Regions from separate parts of the Streptomyces sp. NPDC030245 genome, predicted to be linked through region 4. Evidence: riboswitches for the same ligand, from Rfam matches in the RefSeq annotation. Region 4 holds a riboswitch; each other region holds the start of a gene.
What was found. Region 4 has a riboswitch for cobalamin ahead of ACZ4Z4_RS22715 (ribonucleoside-diphosphate reductase subunit alpha). Riboswitches for the same ligand answer to the same signal wherever they lie in the genome.

Region 1: another riboswitch for cobalamin. It lies ahead of cobN (cobaltochelatase subunit CobN); the one in region 4 lies ahead of ACZ4Z4_RS22715 (ribonucleoside-diphosphate reductase subunit alpha).
Region 2: another riboswitch for cobalamin. It lies ahead of ACZ4Z4_RS00255 (ABC transporter substrate-binding protein); the one in region 4 lies ahead of ACZ4Z4_RS22715 (ribonucleoside-diphosphate reductase subunit alpha).
Region 3: another riboswitch for cobalamin. It lies ahead of ACZ4Z4_RS36265 (energy-coupling factor ABC transporter permease); the one in region 4 lies ahead of ACZ4Z4_RS22715 (ribonucleoside-diphosphate reductase subunit alpha).

The regions. Positions count from the first base shown of each region.
Region 1 is NZ_JBVICF010000003.1:249,295-256,213, forward strand. Features, by position in the region: gene cobN (cobaltochelatase subunit CobN) at 1-2,217, opposite strand, end outside; cobalamin riboswitch at 2,255-2,386, opposite strand; gene ACZ4Z4_RS09680 (cobalamin biosynthesis protein CobG) at 2,495-3,775, shown strand; gene ACZ4Z4_RS09685 (precorrin-8X methylmutase) at 3,772-4,413, shown strand; gene ACZ4Z4_RS09690 (precorrin-2 C(20)-methyltransferase) at 4,410-5,936, shown strand; gene ACZ4Z4_RS09695 (cobalt-precorrin-6A reductase) at 6,058-6,807, opposite strand; gene ACZ4Z4_RS09700 (cobalt-precorrin-5B (C(1))-methyltransferase) at 6,838-6,919, shown strand, end outside.
Region 2 is NZ_JBVICF010000001.1:52,471-59,389, reverse strand. Features, by position in the region: gene ACZ4Z4_RS00270 (HAD family hydrolase) at 1-327, opposite strand, end outside; gene ACZ4Z4_RS00265 (AraC family transcriptional regulator) at 517-1,386, shown strand; gene ACZ4Z4_RS00260 (VOC family protein) at 1,383-1,874, shown strand; cobalamin riboswitch at 1,872-2,056, shown strand; gene ACZ4Z4_RS00255 (ABC transporter substrate-binding protein) at 2,123-3,205, shown strand; gene ACZ4Z4_RS00250 (FecCD family ABC transporter permease) at 3,214-4,311, shown strand; gene ACZ4Z4_RS00245 (ABC transporter ATP-binding protein) at 4,308-5,222, shown strand; gene ACZ4Z4_RS00240 (MFS transporter) at 5,899-6,919, opposite strand, start outside.
Region 3 is NZ_JBVICF010000018.1:68,520-75,438, forward strand. Features, by position in the region: gene ACZ4Z4_RS36245 (MMPL family transporter) at 1-657, shown strand, start outside; gene ACZ4Z4_RS36250 (APH(3') family aminoglycoside O-phosphotransferase) at 883-1,698, shown strand; gene ACZ4Z4_RS36255 (ArsR/SmtB family transcription factor) at 1,737-2,750, opposite strand; gene ACZ4Z4_RS36260 (hypothetical protein) at 2,970-3,281, shown strand; cobalamin riboswitch at 3,394-3,577, shown strand; gene ACZ4Z4_RS36265 (energy-coupling factor ABC transporter permease) at 3,608-4,363, shown strand; gene ACZ4Z4_RS36270 (energy-coupling factor ABC transporter substrate-binding protein) at 4,363-4,761, shown strand; gene cbiQ (cobalt ECF transporter T component CbiQ) at 4,768-5,517, shown strand; gene ACZ4Z4_RS36280 (energy-coupling factor ABC transporter ATP-binding protein) at 5,514-6,410, shown strand; gene ACZ4Z4_RS36285 (endo alpha-1,4 polygalactosaminidase) at 6,395-6,919, opposite strand, start outside.
Region 4 is NZ_JBVICF010000008.1:242,752-249,670, reverse strand. Features, by position in the region: gene ACZ4Z4_RS22720 (ribonucleotide-diphosphate reductase subunit beta) at 1-356, opposite strand, end outside; gene ACZ4Z4_RS22715 (ribonucleoside-diphosphate reductase subunit alpha) at 356-2,773, opposite strand; cobalamin riboswitch at 2,905-3,027, opposite strand; gene ACZ4Z4_RS22710 (GNAT family N-acetyltransferase) at 3,087-3,587, opposite strand; gene mctP (monocarboxylate uptake permease MctP) at 3,689-5,317, opposite strand; gene ACZ4Z4_RS22700 (DUF3311 domain-containing protein) at 5,314-5,568, opposite strand; gene ACZ4Z4_RS22695 (CstA-like transporter-associated (seleno)protein) at 5,679-5,876, opposite strand; gene ACZ4Z4_RS22690 (carbon starvation CstA family protein) at 5,873-6,919, opposite strand, start outside.

The DNA of each region.
Region 1 (6,919 bases), on a different contig from region 4:
GTCCATCGCCTGGACCAGCGCGCGGGCCTGCTCCTCGGCCGCGTCGGCGGTGGTGCGCGTCGCCGCGGACTCGTCGAGGCCGAGGGCTTCGCGCAGACCGGGCAGGGCGCTCGTGCCGCCCCAGATCTGGCGGGCCCGCAGGATCGCGAGGACGAGGTTGACGCGGTCACCGGCGGCCGGAGCCGTGCCGAGGACGTGCAGGCCGTCGCGGATCTGCGCGTCCTTGATCTCGCAGAGCCAGCCGTCGACGTGCAGCAGGAAGTCGTCGAAGCCGTCGTCGTCCGGGCGGTCCTCCAGGCCCAGGTCGTGGTCGAGCTTCGCGGCCTGGATGAGCGTCCAGATCTGCGCGCGGATCGCCGGAAGCTTCGCCGGGTCCATGGAGCTGATCTGCGCGTACTCGTCGAGGAGCTGCTCCAGGCGCGCGATGTCGCCGTAGGAGTCGGCGCGCGCCATCGGCGGCACCAGGTGGTCGATGAGCGTGGCGTGCACGCGGCGCTTGGCCTGGGTGCCCTCGCCCGGGTCGTTGACCAGGAAGGGGTAGATCAGCGGCAGGTCGCCGAGCGCGGCGTCCGGGCCGCAGGCGGCGGACAGGCCCGCGTTCTTGCCGGGCAGCCACTCCAGGTTGCCGTGCTTGCCGAGGTGGATCATCGCGTCGGCGCCGAAGCCGCCGTCCGACGCGGACGCCGCGATCCAGCGGTACGCCGCCAGATAGTGGTGCGACGGCGGCAGGTCCGGGTCGTGGTAGATCGCGATGGGGTTCTCGCCGAAGCCGCGCGGCGGCTGGATGAGGATGAGCAGGTTCCCGCGGCGCAGCGCGGCGAGCACGATGTCGCCCTCGGGGTCGCCGCCGTTCCCCACGCGGGAGCGGTCGAGGAACATCTCGCCGGGCGGCGGCCCCCAGTGCCGCTCGACCGACTCGCGCAGTTCCTCGGGCAGCGTCGCGTACCAGCGCTTGTAGCCGGCGGCCGGGATGCGCACCGGGTTGGCGGCGAGCTGCTCCTCGGTGAGCCAGTCCTGGTCGTGGCCGCCCGCGTCGATGAGCGCGCGGATCAGCTCGTCGCCGTCGCCGGAGACGAGGCCCGGGATGTCGGCCTCGGGGCCGAAGTCGTAGCCCTCGGCGATGAGCCTGCGCAGGAGCGCGACGGCGGACGCGGGCGTGTCGAGGCCCACCGCGTTGCCGATGCGGGAGTGCTTGGTCGGGTAGGCGGAGAGCACCAGCGCGAGGCGCTTGTCGGCGGCCGGGATGTGCTTCAGACGCGCGTGCCGTACGGCGATGCCGGCGACCCGGGCCGCCCGCTCGGCGTCGGCCACGTACGCGGGCAGGCCGTCCTCGTCGATCTCCTTGAAGGAGAAGGGGACCGTGATCAGGCGCCCGTCGAACTCCGGCACCGCGATCTGGCTCGCGGCGTCCAGCGGCGAGACGCCCTCGTCGTTCTCCTCCCACGCGGAGCGCGACCCGGTCAGGCAGAGCGCCTGGAGGATCGGCACGTCGAGGCCGGTCAGCGCGCCCGCGTCCCACGACTCGTCGTCGCCGCCCGCCGACGCCTCGGCGGGCTTGGTGCCGCCCGCCGCGAGGACGGTCGTCACGATGGCGTCGGCGGCGCGCAGCTCGTCGATCAGCTCGGGCTCCGGGGCGCGCAGCGAGGCCACGTACAGCGGCATCGCGCGGGCGCCCGCGTCCTCGATCGCGCCGCACAGCGCGTCCACGAAGGCGGTGTTGCCGCTCATGTGGTGGGCGCGGTAGTAGAGCACCGCGACCGTGGGGCCCTCGACGCCTGCGCGGGCCGTGCGCTCCAGCGGGCCCCAGGAGGGTGCGGCGGCGGGCGGCTCGAAGCCGTGGCCGGTGAGCAGCACGGTGTCGGAGAGGAAGCGGGCCAGCTGCTCCAGGTTGGCGGGGCCGCCGTGCGCGAGGTAGGCGTGCGCCTCGGCGGCGATGCCGATCGGCACGGTCGAGGAGGCCATCAACTGGGCGTCGGGCGCCTGCTCGCCGGTGAGCACGACGACCGGGAGGCCGGTGGCGATGAGCTGGTCCAGGCCGTCCTGCCAGGCGCGGACGCCGCCGAGGAGGCGCACGACGACGAGGTCGACGCCGTCGAGCAGGGCGGGCAGCCCGTCCAGGTCGAGACGGGACGGGTTGGCGAACCGGTAGTCGACGGGGCCGCCCGCCGCGCGGGCGCTGAGCAGGTCGGTGTCGGAGGTCGACAACAGCAGAAGCATGCGGGCGCAGGCCTTCCTCGGGGTGTCCGCGCCCCGGGTGGTCGTATGGACGGCAGGAGTTCCTGGCTCACCCCACGCGGGTGGGACTCACAGTGGCGGGACCGCGCCGGATTCGCACCGGGCTTCCTCCCTCGGGTCCTGGTGGACCCACGCCGTCGCTGGCGTCGACGGACCTGGCGGTCCGCCGCCTGCATAGTAAGTCCTGCCCGCCGCGGATGGGGCGGGCACCTGCCGGGACGGCCCGTCTCGGGAGGGGACCGGCCGGATCCGCGTGGGTATGCTCGCCGCCATGCCGCCCACCCGAGCACCATCCCCAGACCAGGGCGAATCCCTCATACGCGACCGGGGCGACGCCTGCCCCGGAGCCCTCCGCCTGCACCTCGCGGACGACGGGCGCCTCGCCCGACTCCGGCTGCCCGGCGGCCTTTTGACGGGGCATCAGGTCGCCGTGCTGGCCGCCGCGGCGGAGCGTCTCGCGGACGGGAACCTCAGCGTCACCTCGCGCGGCAACATCGAGCTGCGCGGCCTCGGCGACGCGTGCGGCGGCGAACTCTCCCGGCTGCTCGCGGACGCGGGGCTGCTGCCCTCCGAGCGGCACGAGCGGGTGCGGAACGTGGTGGCGTCCCCGCTCGCGGGCACCGACGGACTCGGCCACGCCGACGTGCAGTTGTGGGCCCGTGAGCTGGACGGACTCCTGTGCTCCGAGGAGTGGACCGCGGAGCTCTCGGGGCGCTTCCTGTTCGCCCTGGACGACGGCCGCGGGGACGTGGCCGGGCTCGGCGGCGATGTGACCTTGATCGCAGAATCGGGCGGGACCGCGGTCGTACGTCTCGGGGGCCAGGCCCTCCGCATCGCCGCGGCCGACGCCCCGCGCGCCGCCCGTGCCGTCGCCGGCGCCTTCCTCGACGCCGCGCGCGAGGCGGGCAACGGCGCCTGGCGGGTGCGCGAACTGCCCGCAGGGACGACCGCCGACCTCGCGGGAGCGCTGGTCCGGGCCGATGTCGCCGCCACGCCCGCCGAAGCCCCGACGCCACAGGTCACCGCGCCGCCCGCCCCGGGCGTCGTCGGCCGCGCCGTGGTGGTCCACGCCCCCCTCGGCCGTGTGAGCGCGGCCCAGTGGCGGGCCCTCCTCCCGCTCCCCGCCGACGAGCTGCGGGTCACGCCCTGGCGCGGCTTCGTGCTCCCCGGCTTCCCGGACGGCGCGGCGGCCCGCGAACGGCTGGCCGCGCTGGCCGCCGCCCGGTACGTCACCGCACCCGACTCCCCCTGGCTCGGCGTCGGCGCCTGCACCGGACGCCCCGGCTGCGCCAAGTCCCTGGCCGACGTACGCGCCGACGCCGTCCCCGGCCCCGGCGGTCTGCCCGTCCACTGGTCCGGCTGCGAGCGGCGCTGCGGGCACCCGCACGGCGACTGGGTCGACGTCCTCGCCACCGGCGACGGGAGTTACGCGGTGACGGTGCGCAGGGCCGGCGAGGACCCGGCGCCCGTGACGGGCAACACCTTGACCGAGACGGTCACCACGGCACGTAACACCACGAAACCAACGGCCACGAGATGAGCGAGAGCACAGTGTTCGACTACGAGAAGGACGGCGCGGCGATCTACCGCGAGTCCTTTGCCACCATCCGCGCGGAGGCGGACCTCCGCGGCCTGCCCGCCGACGTCAGCCAGGTCGCGGTCCGGATGATCCACGCCTGCGGGATGGTGGATCTCGTGAAGGACCTCGCCTACAGCCCGCGGGTGATCGCCGACGCCCGCAAGGCGCTGCGCGACGGCGCGCCGATCCTCTGCGACGCGAACATGGTCGCGAGCGGCGTCACCCGCAAGCGGCTGCCCGCCGACAACGACGTGATCTGCACCCTCGCCGACCCGTCCGTGCCGGACCTCGCCGCCGAGCTCGGCACCACCCGCAGCGCCGCCGCCATGGAGCTCTGGCGCGACCGCCTCGAAGGCTCCGTTGTCGCCATCGGCAACGCGCCCACCGCGCTCTTCCGCCTCCTGGAGATGATCGAGGAAGGCGCGCCGCGCCCGGCCGCAGTCCTCGGCATCCCGGTCGGCTTCGTCGGCGCCGCCGAGTCCAAGGACGCGCTGGCCGAGCACTCCTCCGGCCTGGAGTACCTGGTCGTACGGGGGCGGCGCGGCGGCAGCGCGATGGCCGCGGCGGCGATCAACGCGATTGCGAGCGAGGCGGAGTGAACACCGGACAGATCCCGCAGGGGCGGCTCTACGGAGTCGGGCTCGGCCCCGGCGACCCCTCCCTGATGACCGTGCGCGCCGTCGAGGTGATCGCGTCCGCCGACGTGATCGCGTACCACTCGGCCCGGCACGGCCGCTCCATCGCCCGCTCCATCGCGGCGAAGCACCTCAGGGACGACCACATCGAGGAGCCGCTGGTCTACCCCGTCACCACGGAGACCACCGATCACCCCGGCGGTTACCGCGGCGCCCTCGACGAGTTCTACGAGGAGGCGGCGGCCCGCCTCGCCGCCCACCTCGACGCGGGCCGCACGGTCGCCGTCCTCGCCGAGGGGGACCCGCTCTTCTACGGCTCCTACCAGCACATGCACAAGCGCCTCGCGCACCGCTATCCGACCGAGGTGATCCCCGGCGTCACCTCGGTGAGCGCGGCGGCGGCCCGGCTCGGCGAGCCCCTGGTGGAGGCCGAGGAGGTGCTCACGATCCTGCCGGGCACGCTCCCGGAGGAGGAGCTGGCCGCCCGCCTCGCGGCGACGGACTCGGCGGTCGTCATGAAGCTCGGGCGTACGTTCGGGAAGGTGCGCGGCGCCCTGGAGAGCGCGGGCCGGCTCGACGAGGCCCGCTATGTCGAGCGGGCCACCATGGAGGGCGAGCGCACCGGCCGCCTCGCCGACGTGGACCCCGACTCGGTGCCGTACTTCTCCGTGGCGGTGCTGCCGAGCCGGGTGGCGCCGCTGACGGGCGGGCCCGCGCCACAACCGCCCGCGGAGCCCCGTGGCGAGGTCGTCGTGGTCGGCACGGGCCCCGCCGGGCCGCTCTGGCTGACCCCCGAGACGCGCGGCGCGCTCGCCGCCGCCGACGACCTCGTCGGCTACACCACCTACGTCGACCGCGTGCCGCACCGCGCCGGGCAGCGGCGGCACGGCTCCGACAACCGCGTGGAGTCCGAACGCGCCGAGTTCGCCCTTGAGCTGGCGCGGCGCGGGCGGCGCGTGGCCGTCGTGTCGGGCGGCGACCCCGGCGTCTTCGCGATGGCCACGGCGGTCCTTGAGGCGGCTTCGCAGGACGCGTACGCGGACGTTCCCGTGCGGGTGCTGCCCGGTGTGACGGCTGCGAACGCGGCGGCGGCCCGAGCGGGCGCCCCGCTCGGCCACGACTACGCGACCATCTCGCTCTCCGACCGGCTCAAGCCCTGGGAGGTCATCGCGGAGCGCCTGGCCGCGGCGGCCGCCGCGGACCTCGTCCTCGCGCTCTACAACCCGGGCTCGCGCAGCCGCACCTGGCAGGTCGGCAAGGCGCGCGAGCTGCTCCTCGAGCACCGGGCGCCGGACACGCCGGTCGTCCTCGGGCGGGACGTCGGCGGACCCGAGGAGAGCGTGCGCGTCGTACGCCTCGGGGACCTCGACCCGGCCGAGGTCGACATGCGGACGCTGCTGATCGTCGGCTCGTCGCAGACGCGGGTGTCGCGGCGGGGCGGGGGCGAGCAGATCGTCTGGACGCCGCGCAGGTATCCCGAGGGGTAGGCGTCTTCGTCTGCGGGTGCGTCGTGGCTGGTCGCGCAGTTCCCCGCGCCCCTGAAAAACGGGGCTGCGCCCCCGTCAGGGGCGCGGGGAACTGCGCGCTCGGCCCCCACACACCCGCACCTCACCGCGCAGCGGCACGCACCCGGTCGACGGCCTCCTCCGGGGTGGCGACCGTGGGCACAGCCGTCGGAAGGGCAGGGCGCCGGACCACCACGACGGGAATCCCCGCCTCGCGCGCAGCGACAAGTTTCGGCGCAGTGGCCACGCCCCCGCTGTCCTTCGTCACCAGGACGTCGATCCGGTGCGTACGGAGCAGTTCGCGCTCCCCGTCGAGCGTGAACGGGCCCCGGTCGAGGAGCACCTCCATGCGGGCGGGGAACGGCGGCTCGGGCGCGTCGACGGAGCGTACGAGGAACCAGCGCGCGTCCAGCTCCGGATCCCCGGCGAACGCCGCGAGGCCCATCCGCCCGGTGGTGAGGAAGACCCGCTCGCCCAGGGCGGGCAGCACCCGTGCCGCCTGCTCCAGGGAGTCGACCGGATGCCAGTCGTCCGCGTCTTCCGCGACCCAGCCGGGGCGGCGCAGGGCGAGCAGGGGAACATGGGCCGTGGCGGCGGCCCGCGCCGCGTTGAACGAGATCGTCCCTGCGAAAGGATGGGTGGCGTCGATGAGCGCGTCCACGTGGTGTGCGGTCAGCCACGCCGCCAGCCCCTCGGCCCCGCCGAAGCCGCCCACGCGGACCTCGCCGGGCGGCATGCGCGGCGCCGCGACCCGTCCCGCCAGGGAACTGGTCACCCGCAGCCCCGGCTCGGTCGCGAGGAGCTCCGCCAGGCGGCGGGCCTCGGTCGTTCCCCCCAGAATCAGTACGTGCACGGAGTTCGGTTCCCTTCATGAGTAAGGCACATGAGTAAGGCAAGCGGGCCGGGCCAGGCCGAGGGCGGGCGCAGCGCCCAACTCAAGCACACCGGTCTGCGGCCCGGCTGGA
Region 2 (6,919 bases), on a different contig from region 4:
CTTCAGCGACGGGTCCATGGTCTTGCGGGTGAGGACGCCCTTCATCTCCAGGAAGGGCAGCAGCGACTCCTCCAGGTCATTGCGGTACGTCGTGTTGTCCGCGTCGAAGACGGCGTACGCGCCCTTGTGCCCGTTCTCCGAGATGACCTTGCCGAGCTTCTTCGCGACGGGCTTCGGCCAGTGCGACAGCTCACGGGCGGTGGCCACGGAGGTGTCGGCGGCGGTCGCCTCGCCCGTCGGCCACAGCGCGCCGCCCGCGAGGACGGCGGCGGCCAGCGCCCCCGTGGCACCGATGACGGCCAGCTTGCCCTTTGCCCGTACTGCCATGTCTCTACGTCCCTGCCGTTCCCTGAAAGCGATGCGCGGCCCCGTCCGGAGCGGCGCGCAATGCTATGGGCCGGGGCGCCCGTTTCCCATGATCGAAGTCACCGGACGCGGAGGGTGTGGGGAGGGGAGGGCCGGGTAGCGGTGTGGGACCGCGCGACCCGCCGCGCCCCGCCCCGCATACTGGAACACATGGGCTCCCGTGAGTTCGTCAGGACCGTTCCGCGGCTCGACGGCATGGTCGTCTCCGCGGTCGGCTACCGCACCGCGGGACAGCGGCCGGCCCTGCACCGGGGCCTCCCGTCCCCGTATCTGACCGTGATCTTCTCGCTGGACGGGCCCATCGCCACCGGCGGCACCCCCGGCCAGGCCACGGGCCCGGACGCGGCCCGCACCGACATCGTCGTGGGCGGCCTGCACCAGAGCCCCGCGTACGTCGTACAGCCCGAGCACGAGGCGGGCATCCAGCTCGCCGTGCACCCCCTCGCGGCCCGCCCGCTCCTCGGTCTGCCCGCCGCCGCACTGGCAGGGCAGCTCGTCGTCGGCGGCACCGACGTCCTCGGCGACCGGGCGGCGGACATCCGTGAGCGCCTGTGCGAGCTGGACCGCTGGGAGGACCGCTTCGCCCTGCTCTCCCGCTATCTGCGGCGGCGCGCGGCCGAGGACCGGGCCGCCGGATCCGTACGGCCGGAGGTCGCCGAGGCCTGGGCGTGGCTGGCCCGGCACCGCGGCGCGGGCACCCTCGGCGGCCTGTCCCGGCACGTCGCGCTCAGTGAGCGCCGACTGACCGCGCTGTTCCGCGCCGAGACCGGGCTGAGCCCCAAACAGGCCGCGCGCCTGATGCGTTTCCAGCACGCCAAGGCCGCCGTCGTCCGCGCGGTCGCGGCGGGCGGGCCGCCGGACCTCGCCCGGGTCGCCGCCGAGACCGGCTACTACGACCACTCCCACCTCGTACGCGACTTCCGGCAGTACACGAAGGCGAGCCCCACCCGCTGGCTGGCCGAAGAGTGCCGGAATATCCAAGCCGGGGCGCACGGCGACGGCGAAGAGTGGAAGCCATGAACACCACACCCGACACGACTCCCGAGACCACACCCGACACGACTACCGACGCCACGCCCGCTCCCGCCATCTGGCCGGCGCTCCAGGCCGAGGACGCCCCCGCGCTGATCGACTTCCTCGTCGGCACCGTCGGCTTCCTGCGCACCGCCGTCTACGAGGACGGCGGCCGCGTCGCGCACGCCCAGCTGGACTGGCCCGAGGGCGGCGGCATCATGCTCGGTTCGTACGACCCCGGGTCGGCGGCCGCGGCCTGCGGAAAGCCGGGCACGGCCGGTGCCTACGTCGTCACCGACCACGTGGACGCCCTGTACGCCCGCCTCACCGAGGCCGGCGTCAAGATCACCCGCGAGATCGAGGACAAGCCGTACGGCAGCCGCGAGTTCGGCATCGAGGACCCCGAGGGCAACCGCTGGTCCTTCGGCACCTACCGCGGCGAGCCGAGGCCCGCACCGGCCCAAGGCACGGACCGCCCCCGCGAGGGCGCGTGATAACTTGCGCAAGCCAGTCAAACCCACACCTGGGCCAGGGAATCCGGTGCGAATCCGGAACTGACGCGCAGCGGTGAGGGGGACGGGCGGGGCCACGGCCACTGGGCGTTCCAGGACGCCCGGGAAGGCGCCCCGTCCGGACGATCCCGAGTCCGAAGACCTGCTGGCGCCTCCGCTCGCACACCGGGCGACGGAGGTCGTGACGCAGGCCAGGCTCCGCGTATGAGCCGCGAGACCCAAGGGATCACGTGTCCTCGACAGCCCGTACATCCACCCTGTCCGCCCTGCCTGCCCTGTCAGCCCTGCTCTGTGCCGGCCTCTTCGCGCTCACCGCGTGCGGCGGAGGCGGCACGTCGGACAAGGGAGACAAGGCAGGCGGGGCTGACAAGAGCGCCGCGGGCTACCCCGTCACGGTCGCCTCCTGCGGCAAGGAGGCGAAGGTCGACGCGCCGCCCCGGCGGGCCGTCTCCCTCGACCAGGGATCCACGGAGATCCTCCTCTCCCTCGGCCTCGCCGACCGCATGGTCGGCACCGGCACCTGGACCGACCCGGTCCTGAAGAACCTGGAGAAGGAGAACGCGAAGGTGGAGCGGCTCGCCGACCGCTACCCGGCGCTGGAGAAGGTCCTCTCCAAGGAGCCGGACTTCGTCAGCGCCTCCTTCCTCTACACGGTCGGCAAGGGCGGCGTCGCCGACCGCACGAAGTTCACCGAACTCGGCGTCCCGGTCTATGTCTCGCCCACCGACTGCGCGGGCAAGGACAACAACGGCAGCGGCGACGGCAAACGCGTCAAGACCCTCACCATGGACACCGTCTACGGAGAGGTGCGCGACCTCGCGAAGGTCTTCCACGTCGAGCAGCGCGGCGAGCAGCTGGTCGCGGACCTGAAGAGCCGGGTCGCGAGGGCCACGAAGGACATCGACGAGGCGGCCGCCTCCGACGTGACACTCCTGTACTGGTTCGCCAACTCCGACGCCCCCTACATGGCGGGCTGCTGCGGCGCGCCCGGCATCATCACCCGCGAGCTCGGCGCGAAGAACGTCTTCGACGACACCCGCGAGGAGTGGCCCCAGATCAACTGGGAGACCGTCGCCGACCGCGACCCCGACGTCCTCGTCATCGGCGACCTCACCCGCAAGTCGCAGTCGGCCGAGAGCGCCGCGGCGAAGATCAAGTTCCTGGAGACGAACCCGGCGACGAAGAACCTCACCGCCGTGAGGAAGAAGCGGTACGTCCTCCTCAGCGGCCAGGCCATGAACCCCACGATCCGCACGGTCGACGGCATCGAGCAGGTCGCGGCGGGGCTGCGGAAATTCGGGCTCGTCAAGTGAGGGAGGCAGTGCCAGGCGGGGACACGGCCCTCGCCGCTCCCACCGCTCCCACCGCTCCCACCGCTCCCGTCGGACGGCATGGCCTGCGGGTCGGCCTCCTGCGCGTCGGCCTCCTGTGGCCGGCCGGGGTCGCCGCGCTCGTCCTGTCCGTCTCCGTGGCCGTCACCATCGGGCCCGCGGACATCTCCGTGCCGGACGTATGGGCGACCGTCGTCGCGCACCTCGGCTGGGGCGAGAGCCCCCTCACCCCGATCAGGGACGGCATCGTCTGGAACCTGCGGATGCCGCGCACCCTGCTCGCCGCGGTCTGCGGCGCGGGCCTCGCGGTCTGCGGTGCGGTCATGCAGTCGCTGCTCCGCAACCCCCTCGCCGACCCGTTCGTGCTCGGGGTGTCGTCCGGGGCGTCCACGGGAGCGGTCGCGGTCGTCGTCCTCGGTGTCGGCGGGGGAGCGGTGTCCGTCTCGGCGGGCGCCTTCGCGGGCGCGCTCTGCTCCTTCGCGCTCGTCCTGCTCCTGAGCCACACGCTGGGCGACACGACGGACCGGGTCGTGCTGTCCGGCGTGGCGGCCATGCAGCTGTTCTCCGCGCTCACGTCGTTCGTCGTCCTCATGGCGGGCGACGCGGAGACCACCCGCGGCATCCTCTTCTGGCTCCTCGGCTCGCTCAGCGGGATCGGCTGGACGGACGTGTGGCTGTGCGGCGCGGTGCTCGCGGTGGCGCTGGTGATCTGCCTCGGCCACGCCCGTACGCTCGACGCGTTCGCGTTCGGCCCGGAGGCCGCGGCGGCGCTGGGGGTCCGGGTGGCCCGCACCCGGCTCGTCCTGCTCTGCACGACCGCTCTCCTGACCGCCGCCCTGGTCAGCTCGGCGGGCGCCATCGGCTTCGTCGGCCTGGTCCTGCCGCACGCGGCCCGCGCGGTCGTCGGCTCGGGCCACGCCCGACTGCTCCCGGTCACCGCGCTCGCCGGCGCGGTCTTCCTGGTCTGGGTGGACACGCTGGCCCGCACGGCCCTGCAACCCCAGGAGGTCCCGGTCGGCGTGGTGACCTCACTCATCGGCGTACCGGCGTTCGTGGCCGTGCTGTACCGGACGCGGAGGGCGTCATGACGTACGAGGCGGTTGCGGCGGACGCACCCGACGCATCGAGTGCACCGAAGGCACCGGACGCACCCGACGCATCGAGTGCACCGGAGGCACCGGGCGCGCTGGATGTCCTGAAGGCCCCGCACGCGCTGGGCCTCCGTGCCGACCGGGTCTCCCGGGAGGCGGGCGGACGGCTGGTCGTCGACGGCGTCAGCCTCGCGCCGCCCGGCGGCGCCATGGTGGGGCTCCTCGGCCCCAACGGATCCGGCAAGTCCACACTTCTGCGCATCCTCGCGGGCGTCCTCGCCCCGGCCTCCGGAGTGGTCACCCTGGACGGCCGCGCGCTGTCCGACACGGGCCGCCGGGAGGTGGCGCGCCGTATCGCCGTGGTCGAGCAACACGCCTCGACGCAGGTCGAGTTGACCGTACGGGATGTCGTACGCCTGGGCCGTATCCCGCACCGCCGCGCGTGGTCGGCCCCCACGGCCCACGACGAGCGGGCCGTGCGCGAGGCGCTGGCGCGCACCGGGCTCGCCGAGCGCGCGGGGCAGGCGTGGCACACGCTCTCCGGCGGCGAGCGCCAACGCGTCCAGATCGCCCGCGCCCTGGCCCAGGAACCCCGCGAACTCCTCCTCGACGAGCCCACCAACCACCTGGACATCCAGCACCAGCTGGACCTGCTGGGCCTGGTGGCGGAGCTCCCCGTCACCAGCGTCATCGCGCTGCACGACCTCAACCTCGCGGCGATGTTCTGCGACCAGCTGCTGATCCTGAAGGACGGCACGGCGTACGCGGCGGGCACCCCGGCCGAGGTGATCACCGAGGAGCTGATCGCCGAGGTCTATGGGGTGCGGGCGGTGGTGACGCAGGGGGAGGACGACTGGGGCGAGGGGGGCCGTCAGCCTCGGCCTTCGGTGCGGTTTCTGAGGGGGTGAGGTGGGCCCGGGGGGCCGGGGCTGATGCGTCCCGGTCTCCCAAGGGCGACGGAGCCTCGGGCCTCCGAGCCCCGGGCCCCGGCCTCCGGGCCCCCAACCCCTGGCCTCCGGACCCCGGTCCCCGGGCCTCGGCCTCCGGCCTCCGAGCCTCCGGCCTCCGGGCCCCGGTCCCCGGTCTCTGATCCCCCGGACCTCGGGCTGGCCCCCGGCTCCCCGACCTCCGGGTCCCCGGCCCTCGGGCCCTCGACCCCTGGCTTCCGGGCCCCTGGCCCCTGGCCCCTGGCCTCCGGGCCCCTGGCCTCCGGCCTCCGGGCCCCGGTCTCTGATCCCTCGGACCTCGGGCTGGCCCCCGGCTCCCCGACCTCCGGCTCCCCGACCTCCGGGTCCCCGGCCCTCGGGCCCTCGGCCCCTAGCCTCCGGGCCCCCGGCCCCCGGCCCCCGGCCCCCGGCCCCCGGCCCCCTCGGCCCCCTCGGCCCCTGGCTTCCAGGCCCCCGGCCCCTGGCTTCCGGGCCCCCGACCCCTGGCCCCCGGCCTCCGGGCCCGGGCCCCGGTCTCTGGGCCCCCGGACCTCGGGCCGGCCCCCCGGGGCACCCGGCCTCCGGGCCCCGGCCCCCCGGGCCCCGGCCCCCCGGGCCCCGGCCCCCGGACCGCGCCCCCCGGGGGGCATCACCTCACTCACTCCTCCGGCGCCCCAATGGGGCGTACATGCCGCAGCAGCGCCATCGTGAGCCCGGCGAGCGCCGCCAGCAGCACGGCGCTGATCAGAGCGACCGTGCCGAGGCCCGTCGCGAAGGCGTCGCGGGCGGCGCCGAGCAGCGCCTCGGCCGCCGGCCCGTCCGGCAGCCCGTCGGCCGCGCCCCGCACCGCCGCAAGGCCCTCGCGCGCCGCGTCGGCGGTCTCGTGCGGGACGGCGTCGAGGGCGTCCGCGTCGGCCAGTTGGCTCCGGTAGACGGCCGTGCCGACGCTGCCGAGGACGGCGACTCCGAGCGCGGAGCCGAGTTCGGCACCGGTCTCGGACACCGAGGCCGCCGCCCCGGCACGCTCCGGCGGCGCCGACCCCACGATCATGTTCGTACCGAGCACCATCAGCGGCCCGAAGCCGAGCGTGACCACCGTGCTGCCGATGACGAGCGGGGCGAGCCCCGACGACGCGTCGACGCGCGAGATCAGCGCGAAGCCGACGCTCGCGACGAGCAGCCCGCCCGCGATGACCCGGGCCGGCCGCACGCGGCGCGCGATCCGCGGGGCGAGGCCGAGACCGGCGAACGTACCGGCGACGAACGGAATCATCCACAGCCCGGCACGGACCGGCGAGAGCCCCTCGACCAGCTGAAGGTACTGCGTGAAGAACAGGGTCAGGGCGTGCAGCGTGATCATGCCGAGCAGGAACACGACGAGCGCCCCGCTGAACGCGCGCTCGGCGAAGAGCCGCAGGTCGAGCAGTGGATCGGCGAGCCGCCGCTGGCGCACCACGAAGATCCGGCCGACGACGAGCCCGGCGGCGACGAACGCCAGCGGAAGCGGCTCGGCGCCGTCCCGCGCCACCTCCTTGAGCCCGTGCACCACCGGCAGAATCGCGGCCAGCGACAGCACCACGCTGAGCGGGTCGAGCCGCCCGGCCGGGGAGGGGCGGTGCTCGGGTGAGGAACTGAGTCGCTCGGGCACGGAGTTGCGGTGCTCAGGCAGCAGCACAGGC
Region 3 (6,919 bases), on a different contig from region 4:
GCGCTCCTGCCCTACCTCGGTCTCGTCGTCGGCCTGGCGTTCCTGCTCCTGATGCTGGTCTTCCGCTCGATCCTGGTCCCGCTCAAGGCGGCGCTCGGCTTCCTCCTCTCGGTGGCCGCCGCGCTCGGCGCCGTCGTCGCGGTCTTCCAGTGGGGCTGGCTCGCGGACGTCGTGGGCGTCGACCAGCCGGGCCCGATCATGAGCATGATGCCGATCTTCATGATCGGTGTGGTCTTCGGCCTGGCGATGGACTACGAGGTCTTCCTCGTGACGCGGATGCGCGAGGCGTACGTCCACGGGGCGCGCCCGGGCGAGTCGGTCGTCACCGGCTTCACCCACGGCGGACGGGTCGTGGCCGCGGCCGCGGTCATCATGATCAGCGTCTTCTCCGGCTTCATCATGGAGAACGACGACATGATCAAGATGATGGGCTTCGGTCTGGCCGTCGCCGTCCTCTTCGACGCCTTCGTCGTCCGCATGGCGATCGTGCCCGCCGTCCTCGCCCTGCTCGGCAAGTCCGCCTGGTGGCTGCCGCGCTGGCTGGACAAGGCGCTGCCGAACGTGGACGTGGAGGGCGAGAAGCTCCACAAGAACCTCGGCGACACCGGTTCGCCGGACGCCGAGGCGGACCGGGAGCTCGCACCCGTGGGCCGCTGACACACCGCCGTTCGGCACGGGCGGGCCGGCCGGGACGCCCCCACTGACCAGTGGGGAACGTCCCGGCCGGCCCGCCCGGTTCTTTTTCCCGGGCGCCCGCCGCCGGGGCCCGCTCCGATTGCCCCGACTGCCGCAACCGACAGCGCGCACCGGGTCGGCCGGCAACGCATCAACGCCCCCCGAAATATCGGGTGGGAGCCGCGGGTCTCGCCTGCCATGATGCCGATCATGAGCAGCGATCTGCGGCGCAGGTACGCCGCGTACCGATGGACCCCCGCGACGGACGGCGCATCGGGCGCCGAGGTGCACCACCTCACCGGGGCGGGCGCGGACGCACCCGAGTTGTACGTGAAGACCACCCCGGTCACGTCCGACGGCCCGCCCTCCGACCTGGCGGACGAGGCCGACCGCCTCGCCTGGCTGGCCGGCCGGGGCATCCCCGTGCCGCGCATCGTCGAGCGAGGCGCCGACGACCGCGTGACGTGGCTGGTGACCGAGGCCGTGCCCGGCAGGCCGGCCGCCGACGAGTGGCCACAGGAGCAGCGCTTCGCGGTCGCCGAGTCGCTCGCCGACCTCGCAGCGGCCCTGCACCGACTGCCCCTGGACGACTGCCCGTTCGACCGCACCCTGCCGGTCACCATGGAGCAGGCCGCACGCCACGTGGCCGACGGCCTCGTGGAGCTGGACGACCTCGACGAGGAACGCGCCGGATGGACCGGGCAGCGCCTCCTCGACGAGCTGCGCCGCACCCGCCCGGCGGCGGAGGACCCGGTCGTCACCCACGGCGACCTCACCCCGGAGAACGTCCTGCTCGACCCCGACACCTGCCGCGTCACCGGAGTCATCGACGTCGTCCGGCTCGGCAGGGCGGACCGGCACACCGACCTCGCCGTCCTGCTGCGGGAGTTGGCCCACGAGGAGGACCCGTGGTTCGGACCCGGGTACGCCGAACGGTTCCTGCGGCGGTACGAGGAGCGGGCGGCGGTCACGGCCGACAAGGAGAAGCTGGACTTCTACCGGCTGCTCGACGAATTCTTCTGACGCCTCCCGGGGGCCCGTAGGGGGCGCGGGCGGGCCGGTCAGCCCGTGCCCGCGTCGAGGAGTACGTGTCCGGCCGGTGTGAGCGTGTGCCGGACGCTCTTGCCGTCGCGGGTCTGTGCGGTGAGTCCGGCGCGGCGCAGGACGCTTGCGTGTTCACTGGCGCTCGCGAGGGCGATACGGGCGTGCGAGGCGAGCTGGCCCGTGGTGCAGGCCGGGTGGTCGCCGATGACGCGCAGCACGGTCGCGCGCGTGCGGCCCAGGAGCGCGGTCAGGGCGGGCGGGACGGCGGAGCCGGTCAGTGCTTCGGCGGTGAACACGGCGGGCACCGCGCCCGGCCGGTCGTCGTGCAGGGGATAGGTGATCCACGGCTGGGGCTCGGCGGTGTCGTCCAGAGCGGGATAGTGCGAGCCGAACAGGGTGGGGATCAGGAGGAGCCCGCGCCCGCCGAGACGGACGTCGGCGTCGCGCCCGGAAGCCATGGTCAGGTGCAGGACGGGCGGACGCCAGGCGATGTAGCGGGGGTTGAGCCCGCTCAGGAGACGCTCGACGCCGTGCCCGGCCAGCTGCTGGAGCCTGCGGGTGCGGTCGACCTGGGCGAGCCTGTCGATGCGTGACCAGTAGGGCGCGATGAAGTGCCGATGGGCATGGGCGACCGTGTCCGCCAACTCGCCGACCAGGGACGGGTCGTCGCCGAGCGCGCGGACATCGGACGAGAGGCCCGGGGGGCGGCCGGTGGCCCACTGCCGCAGATCCTTCCGGACCCGGTCGGCAGGTGTCCCGCGCAGCCGGTCGACCAGGTCGTCCGGGTGCCCCTCACCGCTCAGGTCCAGGAAGTCCACCGCCGCGCCGGTGGCGGGGATCAACTCGCACAAGGTCCGCATCCGGGGCACCAGGTGCCGGGTCGCCCGTCCGCGCCAGGCGTCGAACCGGACCGGATGGGAGCGTTCCTGCACCAACCGGACGGCGATCTCCAGTTCGAGCAAGGGTCGTGGCGCCGAGGCCAGTCGGGTGCGGGCCAGGTCCTCGGCGGTGAAGTGGATGCGCAGCGTCACCCGGGCGATCCTCCTCGCGGCCTTCGTTTCGGGCCAGTCCGAAACGAGTCGATCAATGGCGGCCGGCGGCCAACACTGGCAGGGCCGGGAGAACGCACCAGCATCCCGGCTCACGGGGGGAGGGGGCGGCGCCGCCGGACACCTCGCTGCCGGCGGCGCCGACACCCGCCCCCGTTCTGCCACAGCTCCACTCCGACGAAGGGAAATTCCGTGCGTCACATGAACAAGGCCGCCCTGCTCGTGTCCGCGACGGCGCTGACCACCGCGCTCGCGGCGACGCCCGCGGTGGCCGACACGCACCGGACCAGCACTCCGAAGGCCACCGCGTCCTCCGGCACGAGCGAGGCTGCCGCCAAGACCGCCGCCAAGGCTACGGACGAGTTCGGCGCGATGTCGTGGATCTATGTGGGCACCTACCGCACCCTGTCCGCGTGCCAGGCCGACGGCCGGAACTCCATCTACTCCGAGTGGGCCTGCAAGAAGAACCCCAGCAGCGGCAAGTGGCAGCTGTGGGTGAACGACGAGTCGTGATCGACTGCCGGAGGCGCTGAGCCTCTGAGCAGGGGCGTACGCGGTGGTGGTGCGTGTCGAGGCGTGCCACCGCCGCGGCCGCCGCGCGAGTTGTCAGGCAGATCTTTGCGCACTAGTGTCACCACGCCTTGGTGCTCGGGAAATCCGGTGTGATGCCGGTGCGGCCCTCGCCACTGTGATCGGGAAGTCCGGCTCCAGCCCTCGCGGCAGCCACTGGGTGCACACGCACCCGGGAAGGCGGAGTCCGGTCGGTACGACCCGTCAGCCAGGAGACCGGCCAAGGCGCGTTGTCCATCCACGAGGTGCTGGAGAGGGTCTGCTGAGCCATGCACATAGCCGAGGGTTTCCTCCCGCCGGCGCACGCGATCGCCTGGGGCGTAGCGTCCGCGCCGTTCGTCGTCCACGGAGTCCGCTCCCTGACCCGTGAAGTCAAGGAGCACCCGGAGAGCACGCTGCTCCTCGGTGCCTCCGGGGCCTTCACGTTTGTCCTATCCGCATTGAAGATCCCGTCGGTGACGGGGAGTTGCTCGCACCCGACGGGGACCGGGCTCGGGGCGATCCTGTTCCGGCCACCGATCATGACGGTGCTCGGCACCATCACCCTGCTCTTCCAGGCGCTGCTGCTCGCCCACGGCGGGCTCACCACCCTGGGCGCCAACGTGTTCTCCATGGCGATCATCGGCCCTTGGGCGGGATACGCGGTCTACCGGCTCCTCAGGCGGTACGACGTGCCGCTCATGGTCACCGTGTTCTTCGGGGCGTTCGTCGCCGACCTGACCACGTACTGCGTCACCAGCGTCCAGTTGGCCCTGGCGTTCCCCGACCCCGGCAGCGGTTTCCTGGGCGCCCTGGGCAAGTTCGGCGGCATCTTCGCCGTCACCCAGATCCCCCTGGCGGTCAGCGAGGGCCTGCTCACCGTCCTGGTGATGCGCCTGCTCGTGCAGTCCAGCAAGGGCGAGCTCACGCGTCTCGGCGTACTGCTCCAGGGCAAGCGGAGCGCCACGACACCCGAGACGCCCGAGACAGCCAAGACGCCCGAGACAGCCGAGACGTCCGAGACGCAGACGGGGGCCAGTGCCTGATGAGCCGGAACGCGAAGATCAACACACTGCTGCTCCTCATCGTCGCCGCGCTCGCGGTACTGCCCCTGGCGCTCGGTCTCGGCGACGACGAGGAAGAGCCGTTCGCCGGCGCCGACGCCCAGGCCGAGACGGCGATCACCGAGCTCGAACCGGACTACGAACCGTGGTTCTCGCCGCTGTACGAACCCCCGTCCGGGGAGGTCGAGTCCGCGCTGTTCGCCCTCCAGGCGGCCATCGGCGCGGGCGTCCTCGCCTACTACTTCGGGCTGCGCAAGGGCCGCCGCCAGGGCGCGGAACAGGCGCGGGCGGAAGCGGAAGCCGTGCGGTCCGAGGCGGCGGGCGGTTCCGACGAGCCGGTCGACGCGGGCAGCCCCCGGTCCGGGACCGAGCGGGCCTGACCCGGCGTGCTGCCCATCGACGCGGCGGCGCACAGCAGTCGCTGGCGCCGCCGGCACCCCGTGGACAAGGCCGTGCTCGGTCTCGGCCTCACCGTCCTGGCCATCTCGCTGCCGCCCTGGCCGGGCGCCGTCCTGGTGCTGGTCACGGCGCTCGCGCTGCTGCTCGGCCCGGCGGGCGTGCCGCCCGGCAAGCTGTGGCGGGCCTACCGCGTGCCGCTCGGCTTCTGCGTGACCGGCGCCCTGACCCTGCTCGTCCAGGTCGGCGGCCCCGACGGGTTCGTGGCGTTCGCGGACGGCGGCCCGGCGCGCGCGGGCGGACTGCTCCTGCGGACCTCCGCGGCCTCGCTCGGCGTGCTCCTGTTCGCCTTCACCACCCCCATGTCGGACCTGCTGCCCCGCCTGGTGAAGGCGGGGGTGCCCGCGCCGGTCGTGGACGTGGCACTCGTCACGTACCGCATGAGCTTCCTGCTCCTGGACTCCATGGGCCGGATCAGACAGGCGCAGGCCGCCCGGCTCGGCCACACCACCCGCGCCGCCACCTGGCGTTCCCTCGCCGGTCTCGGCGCCACCGCGTTCGTGCGCGCCTTCGACCGGGCGAGCCGGCTACAGGCCGGGCTCGCCGGGCGCGGCTACGACGGCACCCTGCGCGTCCTCGTGCCCGAGGCCCGGATCTCCCGGCCCTTCCTCGCCGCGGGCGCGGCACTCCTCGTGGGCCTGGTGGCCCTGACCCTCGTCCTGGAAAGGTTCCTTCGATGAGCACCACGGGTGCCACGAGCGCCGCGCGGGCCCTGAGCGAGCCCGTGGTCGCTCTCCGCGCGGTGTCCTACGCGTACGAGGACGGGCCCACCGTCCTCAGCGGCCTCGACTTCGACGTCGTCGAGGGCCGCGCCCTCGCCCTGCTCGGACGCAACGGCAGCGGCAAGACCACCCTGATGCGACTGCTCAGCGGCGGCCTCCGGCCCGGCTCCGGCGAGCTGACGGTCGAGGGAGTCCCCGTGGCGTACCACCGCAAGGGCCTCACCCGGCTCCGCACGACCGTGCAGCTGGTCGTGCAGGACCCGGACGACCAGCTGTTCGCCGCCTCGGTCGAACAGGACGTCTCCTTCGGCCCCTTGAACCTCGGCCTGCCCGACGCCGAGGTCCGGGCGAGGGTCGCCGAGGCGCTCGCCGCCCTCGACATCACCGCGCTCGCCGACCGGCCCACCCACCTGCTCTCCTACGGCCAGCGGAAGCGGACCGCCATCGCCGGAGCCGTGGCGATGCGCCCCCGCGTGCTCATCCTCGACGAGCCGACCGCGGGGCTCGACCCCGACGGCCAGGAGCGGCTCCTGGCCACCCTGCGGCGGCTGCGGGACGCCGGGACGACCGTGGTCATGGCGACCCACGACGTCGACCTGGCCCTGCGCTGGGCCGACGACGCGGCGCTGCTCACCCCCTCCGGGGTGCGGACGGGGCCGGTGGCGGAGACGCTGGCCCGGCGGGACCTCCTGGCCGCGGCCGGGCTGCACCTGCCGTGGGGCATCGCCGTCGGTGAGCTGCTGCGTACGTGCGGCCTCGCGGCGGGGGAGGGGGAGGAGCCGCGCACCGCGGAGGAGTTGGCGGCCCTGGCTGCCGGGGCGCGCGGCCGGGGCTCTCAGCAGTGCCGGTAGACGTGGCCGTCCTCGCCCGCGGGCAGGACGTCGCGGTCGCGCAGTGTGACGGAGAGATTCTTGCCCCAGGTGCGACAGGCGGTGTCGAAGTCCCTCGTCACGTACTCGATGTCGAAGACCTTCCCGTCGTACGCGGACGCGTACTCCGAGCACTCCTTGTAGCGCGCGCACTCCTCGGTCACGGCGAAGTCGAAGCCGATCCGTTCGCGGCGGTCCAGCAGGTCGGTGGTGTTCTTCTGCGCGATGGCCAGGCCCTGGCGGTGCGCGCGCTGGGCCAGGAGGCGGGCGAACGCGGCCGCGTCGTCGGGGGTGAGCAGGCCGTCCGAGCGTTCGTAGGAGTCGAGGTTGTCGGGCTCCACCGCGTCGTAGCCCGCTTTCGCGCACCCGTCGATCCACGCGCCGACGATCTCGGCGAGGGCCGCGCGCTTCTTCTCGGTGGAGATGTCGAGCAGGGGTTCCTGCCAGTCCTCGTCGACGACCTCGCGGCCCTCCTCGTCACGCAGGAGAAG
Region 4 (6,919 bases):
TCGAGCAGCGTCAGATAGAACTGGACGTGCACGGCCTCCTCGAAGAGCTGACGGCTCAGGTAGAGCCGCGCCTCGGGGGAGTTGATGTGCTTGTAGAGCGTCAGCACGAGGTTGTTGGAGACGATCGAGTCGCCGGTCGCGAAGAACGCGACGAGCCGGCCGATCAGGTGCTGCTCCTCGGGCGTCATCTTCGCCAGGTCGGCGACGTCCGAGTGGAGGTCGACCTCCTCGACGGTCCAGGTGTTCTTGATCGCGTCCCGGTAGCGCTCGTAGAAGTCGGGGTAGCGCATGGGGCGCAGGGTCAGCTCGAAGCCCGGGTCGAGGAGGTTCTTCTCGCTGTTGGTCGTCGTGCTCATTATTGGCAGGCCTCGCAGGACTCGGGGTTTTCCAGGGAACAGGCGACGGCTTCCTCGGCCGTGGCCTGCGCGGGGACGGGGGCGGTGGCGGCGGTCCGGGAGCCGCCCGCGGCGCGGGCGATGCGGGTGGCGGGGCGCGAGCGCAGGTAGTACGTCGTCTTCAGGCCCGACTGCCACGCGTACGCGTACATCGAGGAGAGCTTGCCGATGGTCGGCGTCTCCAGGAACAGGTTCAGGGACTGCGCCTGGTCCAGGAACGGGGTGCGCGCCGCGGCCATGTCGATCAGGCCGCGCTGCGGCAGCTCCCACGCCGTGCGGTACAGCGCCCGCACGTCCTCCGGAATCCAGTCGAAGCCCTGCACCGAGCCGTTGGCCTCGCGCAGCGCCTCGCGGGTCTGCGCGTCCCAGACGCCGAGCCGCTTCAGCTCCTCCACCAGATAGGCGTTGACCTGGAGGAACTCACCGCTCAGCGTCTCGCGCTTGAAGAGGTTGGAGACCTGCGGCTCGATGCACTCGTAGACGCCCGCGATGGACGCGATGGTCGCGGTCGGCGCGATGGCGAGCAGCAGCGAGTTGCGCATGCCGGTGGCGGCGATACGCGCGCGCAGCGCCGCCCAGCGCTCCGGCCAGGTCAGCTCGACCCCGTAGTGGTCGGGGTGCAGGACACCGCGCGCGGTGCGGGTCTTCTCCCAGGCGGGCAGCGGCCCGTTCCGCTCGGCGAGGTCCGCGGACGCCTCGTACGCCGCGAGCATGATCCGCTCGGCGATCCGCGTGGAGAGGGCACGCGCCTCGGGGGAGTCGAAGGGCAGCTTCAGCTGGAAGAAGACGTCCTGGAGGCCCATGGCGCCGAGGCCCACCGGGCGCCACTTGGCGTTGGAGCGGCCGGCCTGCTCGGTCGGGTAGAAGTTGATGTCGACGACGCGGTCGAGGAAGGTGACAGCGGTACGGACGGTGTCGTCCAGCCGCTCCCAGTCGATGTCCTGGGTGGCCGGGTCCACGAACGCGCCGAGGTTCACCGAGCCCAGGTTGCAGACGGCCGTCTCCCCGTCGTCCGTCACCTCCAGGATCTCCGTGCAGAGGTTCGAGGAGTGCACGGTGTGGCCGGGCTCCGCCGTCTGGTTGGCGGTGCGGTTGGCGGCGTCCTTGAACGTCATCCAGCCGTTGCCGGTCTGCGCGAGGGTGCGCATCATGCGGCCGTACAGCTCCCGGGCCGGCATGGTCTTCTTCGCGAGCCCGGCGGCCTCCGCCTTCCGGTAGGCGGCGTCGAACTCCTCGCCCCACAGGTCGACGAGCTCGGGCACGTCGGACGGCGAGAACAGCGACCACTCCTGGTCGGCGGCGACGCGGCGCATGAACTCGTCGGGGATCCAGTGCGCGAGGTTGAGGTTGTGCGTGCGCCGCTGATCCTCGCCCGTGTTGTCGCGCAGCTCCAGGAACTCCTCGATGTCGGAGTGCCAGGTCTCCAGGTAGACCGCGGCGGCGCCCTTGCGCCGGCCGCCCTGGTTCACGGCGGCGACCGAGGCGTCCAGGGTCTTCAGGAACGGCACGATGCCGTTGGAGTGCCCGTTCGTGCCGCGGATCAGCGAACCGCGGGAGCGGATGCGGGAGTACGAGAGGCCGATGCCGCCCGCGTGCTTCGAGAGCCGTGCCACCTGGTGGTAGCGGTCGTAGATCGAGTCGAGCTCGTCCAGCGGGGAGTCGAGGAGGTAGCAGGACGACATCTGCGGGTGGCGGGTGCCGGAGTTGAAGAGCGTGGGCGAGGACGGCAGGTAGTCCAGGCGGCTCATCAGGCCGTACAGCGCGGCGACCTCGTCGACGGCGCGGGCGCTGTCGTCCTCCGCGAGACCGCTCGCCACGCGCAGCATGAAGTGCTGCGGGGTCTCGATGACCTGCCGGGTGATCGGGTGGCGCAGCAGATAGCGGCTGTGCAGGGTGCGCAGGCCGAAGTAGCCGAAGCGGAGGTCGGCGCCGTCGGCGAGCGCGGCGTCCACGAGCGCGTCGAGGCGGGCCGCGTGGGCGCCCACGAAGCCGGCGGTGCGGTCGGCGATCAGGCCCTCGCGGTGGCCGACGGCGATCGACTCGGTGAAGGAGCGCACGCCCTGCGAGGCGGCCTCGGCGGTGATGGAGAGGGTGAGCAGCCGGGCGGCGAGCTTCGAGTACGCCGGGTCCTCGGAGATGAGCCCCGCGGCCGCCTCGGTCGCCAGCTCGCGCAGCTCCGCCTCGTCGGCCCTGGCCGACCGGCCGCGCAGCGCGGCGGCGGCGACCCGGCCGGGGTCGGTGTCGGGGAGGTCGGCGGTGAGGTCGGTCAGGGTCCGCAGCAGCGCGGCCCCCGGCCCGTCGGTGCCGTCGGCACCCTCGGTGCTTTCGGTGGGCTGCGGTGCCCGCGCTGACGCAGGTTCGGCAGGCGCGATGGTCACGTGGAGCTCTCCCTCGCTCGGCTCTGGGCCTGGGGGAGGGGACGGCACACACGGGCGCACCCGGGCAGGGCGGCGTACCGCGTCCACCGGCCCATTCCACGAGGCCCGGACGGTCGGCACCCGGGCCGGACGGCACGGGTGCACTGCCGGCAGGTCTTCGGACTCCGCGTACGACAAATGCGTACACGTCTACCGTTGCGGGACAGTTCCGGACTTGCACCGGATTCCCCTGCGGCGACAGCGAGCACGAGCATACATCTTGTGCTGCCGCCCTGAGGCGGGCCCACATCTTGTGTCGGCCCCGCGGGGGTGGCTAGAGCTTCAGCGCGTACGCCAGCAGCGGCACCGTCTCGATCGGGCACCAGTCGCGCTCGGGTGTCCGCACGAAGCCGAGGCGTCCATAGAGCCGGTGGGCGGCGTGCATGGAGGTCTGCGTGGACAGGACGAGCGTGCTGCGGCCCGCCTCCCGGGCGCGCCGCACGCACTCCCGTACGAGCGCCTCGCCCACACCCCGGCCCCGCGCGTCGGAGGAGACGGCCAGCATGCGGATCTCCGCCTCATCGGCACGCGCAATGTCGGCCATCGGGCCGCCGGCCGGCACGTAGGTGACGCAGCCGAGCGCCTTCCCGTCCGCCGCGGCCACCAGGACCTCGGCCGCCGCCGCCCGCGCCGGCACGTCGCGCAGCACCGCGAGATAGGGGTCGTCCACCCCGAAGTCCAGGTGCCCGCCGTCGAGATAGGCCTGCGCGGTGAGGTCGCCGAGCGCCTCGTACTCCTCGGGGTGTGCCCCTCTGATGGTGATCGTGAAGTCCATGGGGCGCAGTGTGCAACAGGGGCACGACTAAGGGCCGCCGGTTTTTCCGGCGGCCCTCGTCACGTGCGGGTGGTGCGCAGTCGCGTGCGCGGTGGCGCGGATCAGTGCCCGGCGCCCGCCGTCACCTTCGGCAGTTCCCGCATGACACCGGGGTCGCCCGCGTCGGCCGTGTAGTCCTCCGGCGACGTCTCGTCGATGCCCTCGGGGGCCTTCAGCGCCTTCAGGACGAAGGTGAGGACCACGGTGACGACCACGTTCAGGACGAACGCGGTGAGGCCGATGTAGCCGATCTCGCCGATGCCGGGGATCTCGTCGGACGACCCGCCGAAGTGCTTCTGGGTCGGCGACGCGACACCGTACGCCGCGACCGTGCCGTAGACCATGCCGACCGCCCAGCCCGCGAGCAGCGCCCAGCGGTGGAACCACCGGGTGAACAGGCCGCCGACCAGCGCGGGCATCGTCTGAAGGATCCAGATGCCGCCCAGGAGCTGGAAGTTGATGGCGACGGTCTTGTCCATGCCGAGGACGAAGACGAGGGCGCCCACCTTCACCATGAGCGAGACCAGCTTGGAGACCTTGGTCTCCTGCTCGGGCGTCGCGTCGGGCTTGAGGAAGTCCTTGTAGATGTTCCGGGTGAAGAGGTTCGCGGCCGCGATGGACATGATGGCGGCCGGGACGAGCGCGCCGATGCCGATCGCGGCGAAGGCGACGCCCGTGAACCAGTCGGGGAACATGTTCTCGAAGAGCTGCGGGATCGCCAGCTGGCCGTTCTCGACCTTGACCCCGGCGGCGATCGCCATGAAGCCGAGCAGCGCGAGCAGGCCCAGCATCAGCGAGTACAGGGGCAGGATCGTGGTGTTGCGGCGGATCACGTTGCGGCTCTTGGAGGAGAGCGTCGCCGTGATCGAGTGCGGGTACATGAAGAGCGCGAGGGCCGAGCCGAGCGCCAGCGTGGCGTACGTCCACTGGCCGGCCTCGGGCGGCGCGAGCGCGCCGCGCGGCTTGTCGGTCGCCGGGTTGGTCTGCGAGAACGCCTCGCCCGCCTTGGCGAAGATGTCGTCGAAGCCGCCGAGCTTGATCGGGATGTAGATGATCGCGACGACGATGACGAGGTAGATCAGGCCGTCCTTCACGAACGCGATCAGCGCGGGCGCGCGCAGCCCCGACGAGTACGTGTACGCGGCGAGCACCGCGAAGGCGATCAGGAGCGGCAGGTCCTTGATGAACCAGTTGGTGTCGGGACCGCCGCCGATGCCCATCACGTCCAGGACGGCCTGGATGCCGACCAGTTGGAGCGCGATGTACGGCATCGTGGCGAGGATGCCGGTGACCGCGACGGCCAGCGAGAGCCCCTTGGAGCCGAAGCGCCCGCGCACGAAGTCGGAGGTGGTCACATAGCCGTGCTTGTGCGAGACCGACCACAGGCGCGGCAGGAAGGTGAAGATCAGCGGGTAGACGAGGATCGTGTACGGCACGGCGAAGAAGCCGGCCGCGCCCGCCGCGTAGATCGCGGCCGGGACGGCCACGAAGGTGTAGGCGGTGTAGAGGTCGCCGCCGAGCAGGAACCAGGTGACCCAGGTGCCGAACGACCGTCCGCCGAGGCCCCATTCGTCCAGGCTCTGGTCGTTCTCGGCCTTGCGCCAGCGGGCCGCGAGGAAGCCCATGACCGTGACCGCGAGGAAGAAGAAGATGAAGACGGCGAGGGCGACGCCGTTGACCCCGTCCTTCATGACCGCGCCCCTTCCTTGCGGGCGCGCTGGTCACGCTGCCACAGCTTGTAGGCGATCATCGTGAGCACCGTGGAGATGACGACCCACAGCATCTGGTACCAGTAGAAGAACGGGATGCCGATGAAGGTCGGTTCGACCTTCGCGTAGGAGCTCACCCAGAGCATCGCCACGAACGGTGCGACAAGGCAGACGGCGATGACCACGCGGACCGGCGTGACGACCGGTCTGTTCACTTCAGGCGCATCTGACATATCGCGGCTCCGTTCCCTCACTTATCCCATGCTTAACGTGCGGGAAATCTAAGCGAGAGTCTTGATCTATGGAACCCCTGTCCGGATAACGGACGAGTCAATGTGCCTGCTCAGCAGCAGCGGAATCCCTGGCGCGGGTCCGACTCCTGCTGGTCTGTCCGCATGCGCTCAAATGCGTGGCGGCTGGGGACGGTTGCGGCCGGATGGTCCCGGCGCAGATGAGCCACGTAACGGTCGTACGCCGACTCGTCGGTCAGCTCACGGACGTACCACCGCATCCAGCGGACCCCGCGCAGCAGCCAGGTCATCGCGTCAGCTCCCGCTTCTCCTCCGCGGTCGCGAAGAGCCCGTCGGGGGCGGTCAACTTCGATTCCACGTACGGTGCTTCGCTCAGCCGCGACGCGGCGGGGTTGCGGACGTGCCGGACGCAGACGCGTGCCGCGTCCACGATCACGATGACGATGAGCAGGGCGAGCGCCGCCGAAAGGACGCCGTCCACCGTCGAGTTGGTGACGACGGTGTGCATGTCGTCCATGGTCTTGGCGGGCGGCAGGATCTTGCCCTCGTCGATGGCGTCCTGGTAGTTCGCGCGCTGCTGGAAGAAGCCGACGCGCGGGTCGCTGGAGAACACCTTCTGCCAGCTCGCGGTGAGCGTCACCGTCGCGTCCCAGGCGAGCGGGATCCCGGTGATCCAGGCCCACTTGAGGCGTCCGGACTTGACGAGCAGCGTGGTGCAGACGGCGAGGGCGACGGCCGCGAGGAGCTGGTTGGCGATGCCGAAGATCGGGAAGAGCTGGTTGATCCCGCCGAGCGGCTCGTGCACGCCCACCCACAGGAAGTATCCCCACAGGCCGGTGACGAGCGCGCTGGTGACGATGAGGCCGGGCTTCCAGCTCACCTTCCTGAACGGCTTGTAGACGTTGCCGAGCATGTCCTGGAGCATGAAGCGGCCCACGCGGGTGCCCGCGTCGAGCGCGGTCAGGATGAACAGCGCCTCAAACATGATCGCGAAGTGGTACCAGAAGGCGCGCATCGAGCCGCCGGTGACCTTGGAGAAGATCTCCGAGACGCCGACCGCGAGTGTGGGCGCGCCGCCGGTGCGGGAGAGCAGCGAGGACTCCTCGACGTTCTTCGCGGCCTGCGCCAGGTCGGCAGGCGAGATGGAGTACCCGAACCCCGCGACGGCCTTCGACGCCTCCTGGACGGTGTCGCCGACGACGCCCGCCGGCGCGTTCATCGCGAAGTAGAGGCCCGGGTCGATGATCGAGGCGGCGACGAGCGCCATGACCGCGACGGACGACTCCATCAGCATGGAGCCGTAGCCGATCATCCGGACCTGCGTCTCCTTCTG